3 regions of the Dorea chungnamensis genome follow, and region 1 is predicted to be linked to each of the others. Evidence: riboswitches for the same ligand, from Rfam matches in the RefSeq annotation. Region 1 holds a riboswitch; each other region holds the start of a gene.
The links. Region 1 has a riboswitch for cobalamin ahead of ABE613_RS06240 (uroporphyrinogen decarboxylase family protein). Riboswitches for the same ligand answer to the same signal wherever they lie in the genome.
Positions count from the first base shown of each region.

Region 2: it holds a riboswitch for cobalamin, as region 1 does, so the genes downstream of both, ABE613_RS04175 (CobW family GTP-binding protein) here and ABE613_RS06240 (uroporphyrinogen decarboxylase family protein) in region 1, are expected to answer to the same signal.
Region 3: it holds a riboswitch for cobalamin, as region 1 does, so the genes downstream of both, ABE613_RS05640 (sirohydrochlorin cobaltochelatase) here and ABE613_RS06240 (uroporphyrinogen decarboxylase family protein) in region 1, are expected to answer to the same signal.

Region 1 is NZ_JBDOHT010000005.1:139,451-141,726, forward strand. It holds gene recO (DNA repair protein RecO) at 138-887, shown strand; cobalamin riboswitch at 1,135-1,321, shown strand; gene ABE613_RS06240 (uroporphyrinogen decarboxylase family protein) at 1,387-2,276, shown strand, end outside.
Region 2 is NZ_JBDOHT010000003.1:179,419-181,694, reverse strand. It holds gene ABE613_RS04180 (cobalamin B12-binding domain-containing protein) at 1-597, opposite strand, end outside; gene ABE613_RS04175 (CobW family GTP-binding protein) at 615-1,550, opposite strand; cobalamin riboswitch at 1,634-1,809, opposite strand; gene ABE613_RS04170 (uroporphyrinogen decarboxylase family protein) at 1,878-2,276, opposite strand, start outside.
Region 3 is NZ_JBDOHT010000005.1:7,878-10,153, forward strand. It holds gene ABE613_RS05635 (ABC transporter permease) at 1-749, shown strand, start outside; cobalamin riboswitch at 808-996, shown strand; gene ABE613_RS05640 (sirohydrochlorin cobaltochelatase) at 1,228-2,276, shown strand, end outside.

The sequences.
Region 1 (2,276 bases):
CAGAGGATGAGGTGATTTCATGGAAGAAGAGTACTGGGAGCGTTTTCTGGAGACGGGAAAAGTGACAGATTATCTTTGCTATAAGGGAATGCAGATTTGTAAACAGATAATAAAAGACCATGAAGGTGGAATAAACGGTGAATCAGATTACAGTGACAGGCCTGGTCCTGCAGGCAGCTCCTGTCGGCGAATATGACAGACGAGTGGTAATTCTGACAAAAGAACGAGGGAAGATTGCAGCATTTGCCCGCGGCGCAAGAAGGCCTAACAGTGCACTGATGGGAGTGACGAGTCCATTTTCCTTTGGAGAATTTACAGTTTATGAGGGGCGGACATCATATACATTGGTGTCGGCCTCTATTTCCAATTACTTTCAGGAGCTGCGTATGGATGTTGAAGGGGCATATTACGGATTCTATTTTATGGAACTGGCCAATTATTATGCAAGAGAAGCTAACGATGAGACTCAGCTTTTAAAGCTTTTGTATCAGACTCTTCGGGCACTTGTAAATCCCCATATACCAAATCTGCTGATTCGATATATCTACGAGCTGAAAACGGTCAGTATCAATGGAGAAGGACCACAGGTTTTCCAGTGTGTAGGATGCGGTGACAGAGAAAGACCAATGGTGTTCAGTGTTAGACGTGGAGGTCTGCTCTGTGACAGATGCAGAAGAGATGTTTCGGATGGAATGGTGCTGAATCCCTCTACAATCTATACGCTTCAATATATTGTGGGAACGCCGGTGGAAAAACTATATACCTTTACCGTATCTGATGAAGTGCTTCGGGAACTGGGAAAGGTGACCGGAAGATATCTGGAAACTTACGTAGGAAAAAGATTTAAATCATTAGAGATATTAGAACAATTGACAAAATTAGGATAAAAATATACATAAAAGGGGAGCCTCGCACCCGACCAGATCTGTTGGTGTGCGAAACTCCTCTCTGATGTTATTCTTTTTCAAGCAGCGTTTCCTGTAATATATTTATCTGTATTATAGTTTGTCAGAACGAAAACATTAAGTGAATGAATCATTTAGAGATGAAAAACCCGTAGAATAGAAACTGTCTATATAAGACTTTTATTATAGTAATAACCGATTTGGAAAATGTTAATTTACATGATAAACTTGAAATGTAAACGTATATAGTGACAATGAAAATTGTTGAAAAGGGAATTCGGTGAGAGTCCGAAGCAGCCCGCTCTACTGTGTGACGGACGATGGTTTTATTGACCACTCAAGATGTTTTACTTTTGGGGAAGGAAATCCAGAGGATGAAGTCGAGTCAGGAGACCTGCTATATATTTTCAGGAGATTTCGGTGGGGAAAGGCAGTGTTTACGCTGTTTTTTCGTACCGTATTTTATTTTAGGAGGTAAAAAATGGATTATCAAGAGCTGAAAAAGTTGATGAATGAACAGAAAGAAGAGATGACACCTTCTGAACGTATGGCAGCATACATGAAAGGGGAGGAAGTGGACTGCATTCCATATGGAATTCTTGCCCCAGAGATGGCGATTGCCAATCTGATGGGATATTCAACGAAACAAATGAGCGAAGATCCGGAAGTTATGGCAAAGGTCATCAGGGAAAAAGATGTGACATATAACAACTTTGGATTTGGTGTTGGGCCGGATTTAAGAACCATTGGAGTAGCACTTGGATCGAAACTTTTTACACCGGAATACGGAGTGCCTCGAATCGAAGAACATGTCCTTATGGATTATGCAGATTTTGATAAATTAAAAGTCGTGGACCCATATGACAATCCAGTTCTCACTCCAATGATTGAGATGGCAAAGCAATTAAAAAAACTGTTGCCGGATTATCCAATCAGCACAGGTGTGACAGGGCCGGTGTCATGTGCAGCTGCGATCAGGCCGGTGGACTTAATGTTAAGAGATACCAGAAAGAATCCGGAAATGTTGAAAAAGCTTTTGAAACTTTCCAATGAATGTTCATTAAAATGGGTAGAAGCATTTTGTAAAGAATTTGGACCATGTTCTGTATTTATATCTGATCCGGTGACCTGCTCGGATATTTTGAGTAAAAAGCAGTTCGATGAGTTTTCTTACCCATATTTGAAAGAGTTAATTGATGGGCTTTATGAAATAACAGGACAGCCGCCGATGATCCATATTTGTGGAAAGACAAAACCAATCTGGAACGACATTGCAAATAGTGGAGTATGTGCATTTAGTATAGATAATTGCGAAGATCTTGCTGAGGCAAAAGAAGCGATTGGAGATAAAGTGATGTTAATGGGAAATGT
Region 2 (2,276 bases), on a different contig from region 1:
GGTATATCCGTCTGCACCAATACGTTCTGCGAACGCCGGAGATACCGGTGCTCCGCCGACCATAATCTTGACCTTATCACGAAGTCCTGCCTCTTTTAATTTCTCAATAACTGTAGCCATGCCCGGCATTGTTGTAGTCATTAACGAAGACATACATAAGATATCTACATCATTATCTCTGATATAGTCCACGAATGCATCCAAAGGCACATCTCGTCCCAGATCATGTACATCGAATCCTCCGGTCTCCATCATGATTCTCACAAGATTCTTCCCAATGTCATGAGTATCTCCTTCTACAACACCGATTAACACTTTACCAATACTTGTGTCTTCTGTGTCTGGCAGATATTTCTGGAACTCTTCGATTCCGGCATACATTGCATCAGAACATACAATCAGCTCCGGCACAAAGTATTCTCCTTCTTCATACATGGCACTGGCTCTCTTCATTCCATCAACCAGTCCTTCCAACATACCTTCCTGTGGATCATAACCGCATTCAATATACTCTTTGACCACGTCTACAACTTCCTCATCCTCCATATCAAACACACAGTCCGATAACTTCTGCAACAACTCTTCCTTTGCCTGCATCTTGCTTCCTCCTTGCATTATATAGAAAACAGCTCCCTAATCGCTGTTTCATCCAGATTACATCCTATAATAATAATCTTATCCACTTTCGTTCCTTTGCCGTTATCCGAGATATCTGCCACTTCCACAATGGATGGTGTAAAATCAAAATGCAACACTCTTCCATCCCCTGCTTTTACAATTCCTTTGGCACGCAGGACTTTTCCATATTTTTTATCCTTTAATCCATACAACGCCTTCTCTAATTCATGAGCAGTCATTTCTCTGGCATTTTCTATTGACATACTGGAAAATATCTTATCTGCGAAAGCCGGCGACATCATGATCTCTTCCATATCATCTTCCGGATTATTTTCATAATCTTCTGTCATATCCAAAAGCTCTAACAATGCTGCGCCTTCCATCTTACGCCAGTCATCTTCATATATAACAGCATCGGGATTTACCTCTCTTATCTCCGAAATCAATCGATTCTTTTCCTCTTTTGACACCTGTTCCAGATTACTCAATAATATAAGTCCTGCATTTTGAATCTGATCCAGGTAAAACGCACCGAAACCATCTATATAATCTTCAAACTCCGTAATATCTAATATTACAATCAATTTGGTAATTCTAAGATCTATTCCTTCCTTTTCTTTTGCCCGGCCACAGGCCTTTACAACATCTGTAAGTCTTCCCACACCAGAAGGTTCAATAACAATCCGATCCGGATGGAACTGCTCTGCAAGTTCTTTAATCCCTTTTTGGAAATCCAGCGCCAGACTGCAGCAGATACATCCTGCATACAATTCTTTAACCGGAAGATCCTCCTGAATCAATTCTCCATCAAGTCCCACATCCCCAAACTCATTCTCTATGACTACCGTTTTTCCCTTCAGAAGTGGTAGATATTTATTTAAAAAAGTTGTCTTTCCAGCTCCCAAAAAACCTGATACAATCTGTACTTCCATTCACTCACCCCTAAGACATGCTTTATAGCAGAAAAAAACGGTGCAGAAAAAGCAGCGTAAACACACCGCTTTCTCCCCACCGATAAGCTCGTTCATATATAGCAGGTCTCCTGACTTAACTTCTCCCTCTAATCCTGCCTTCCTCTATCCCAGAGTGGTATTCAGGTTATCGTCTGTCATACAGTAGAGCGGGCTGTTCTGGACTCTCACCAGATTTCCTTTTCAATGCCTATGCATCACTATATATGTTACTACTCATATGGTAGCATAAAATATCTTTTCATCCCAATTGATAATTCCAATAGTTTTATAGACAATTCCTATGAATTATATTTCTATCATTCCTTTTGGCATACAGCCTTTTTTCGCCCCTCTTCCGTAGATTGCTGCCGCATTCATGAATGCAATCATATTCTCTTTCGGCGTTCCTACCGGGGTTGTACATCCAGGGCACAGATTATATCCACAAGGATTATCGCCTGCATCTGCAATACATTTTTTTACATGTTCTTCAATATCTTTAACCGTCCCATTTCTCAGTACATCTACCGGCATTAGATTACCGCTGATAGCAATTCTGTTGCCATAACCCTCTTTCAATTCTTTCAAGCTCTCACAATTATCTACCCAGAATCCTGAAACACCGGCATCAACCACTTCCTGCCACCGGTCTTTTGTATGTCCACAAATATGAATAGACGTTGCTCCCTGAAATTCGTTCAATCT
Region 3 (2,276 bases), 130 kb from region 1:
GATATATCCAGATTGAAAACTTATCAGAACTTGAAGAAAATGAAGTGTACCTTTCACGACCATTCAGTGAGAAGTATAACCTGAAGGTGGGAGATATCATTAAGCTGGATGAAAAATATGAACATAAGCAGTATCAGTTTAAAGTATCAGGAATTTATGAAAAATGTCAGAGTATTGCAGTTTTCCTTCCGATTGAAAAATATCGTTCTTTATTTGAACTGGGCAAGGAGGAGTTCACCGGATATATCTCAGACACAGAGATTACCGATATCGAAGAAGATAAAATCGCGACAGTTATTACGAAAGAGGATATTACGAAAATGTGCGACCAGTTAGATCATTCTATGGGAGCCTATATGCAGTATTTTCAGATTCTGTGTATCCTGTTATCTGCAGTGCTGATTTATCTATTGACAAAGCTTATTATCGAAAAGAACGAAACGGCAATCTCCATGGCGAAGATTCTTGGTTATGAAAACCGTGAGATCGCAAGCCTATATTTGCTATCTACAACAATGGTAGTGGTTGTGGCGTATACCATAAGTGTAATATTAGGTTCTACGGTAATGAAACAGGCATGGAAAATCATTATGTTTAAATATAATGGATGGTTTGCCTTTACGATAGAGCCAATGGGCTATGTGAAGATGTTTTCCTTCGTTCTTCTTGGATACCTGATAGTAATAATACTGGATTTCAGAAGAATCCGAAAGATTCCGATGGAAGAGGCATTAAAAAATGTGGAGTAGTCAATAACCATAGATATTAAAAAACAATTTCAGAGACTTTACATTTTTATTCGGGTGTGATAAGGTATGTTCGATAGGTTCAGACAATCATGGATTGTCTGATGAAAAGGGAAACAGGTGCAAATCCTGTACGAACTCGTCACTGTAAGCGAGGAGTGCAAGGCCAGATAAGTCACTGAGCAATTGGGAAGGCGGCCTTGGATGTGGATCCGTAAGTCAGGAGACCTGCCTATTGAAAAACGGAGTGGGATATGCCCACAGATCACGAGTAACTGGTCGCAACCGATTATAATGGAGATATTACATTTCTGGCAGTGTCTGTATCTGCCGGAAGTGTTGTTTGATTATGTCAGTATTACGTCCTTTTACCATTTTATGGAAAAAGGACGTTTTTTGGCTTTAAGTCATTATACCCTCATAAGTACTGCCGTTATATCCTTTTGTCGGAAATGGACCAGAAATAAGAAGGAGGAACAAGATGAAGAAAAGAGTAGTAGCAATCTTGCTGGCAGTTTCCATGGTAAGTGCTCTGGTAATGACCGGATGTTCTGGCAGCAGTGAGGAGACATCCGAAACGGCGGAGGAAACTGAAGAAGTAGAGACAGATGCTGATCAGGAAGCGGCAGATGAAGTAGCTGCATTGATTGATGCCATCTATGTGCAGGAGAGAACAGATGAAACGGATGAACAGTGCAAGGAAGCCAAAGAGGCATGGGACGCACTGACAGATGAGCAGAAGGAATTGGTAGAAGGGGAAAATGCAGATCCGGATTACTTTGGAAGAGATACAGGCGATGCATCCAAAGATGATCCTCGTAATCAGGATGATATTGGTGAAAATGAGATCCTCGTAGTCAGCTTTGGAACCTCTTTTAATGACAGTCGTGTGGCTGATATTAAGGGAATCGAAGATGCACTTCAGGAAGCATATCCTGACTGGTCGGTAAGAAGAGCATTTACGGCACAGATCATTATTAACCATATTCAGGCGAGAGATGAGGAATGTATTGATAATATGGATCAGGCATTGGAACGTGCAGTTTCTAATGGAGTGAAAAATCTGGTGGTACAGCCGACGCATCTGATGCATGGCGCAGAATACGATGAGCTGATGGAATCTGTAGAAGCTTACCAGGATCAGTTTGAATCTGTAAAAGTTGCAGAGCCTTTGCTTGGAGAAGTCGGAGAAGATGCAACGGTTATCAATGCTGATAAAGAAGCGGTTGCTGAAGCGATTACTTCTGAGGCAGTGGAAACAGCAGGATATGACAGCCTGGATGCTGCAAAAGAAGATGGCGCTGCATTTGTATTTTTGGGACACGGTACCTCTCATACTGCAAAAGTATCTTATAGCCAGATGCAGACACAGATGAATGACCTCGGATATGACAATGTATTTATCGGAACGGTAGAAGGCGAACCGGAAGAAACGGCATGTGAAGCTGTTATAGATGCAGTTGCCCAGGCAGGATATAAGAAAGTAATCCTTCGTCCTTTGATGGTTGTTGCAGGAGACCACGCTAATAA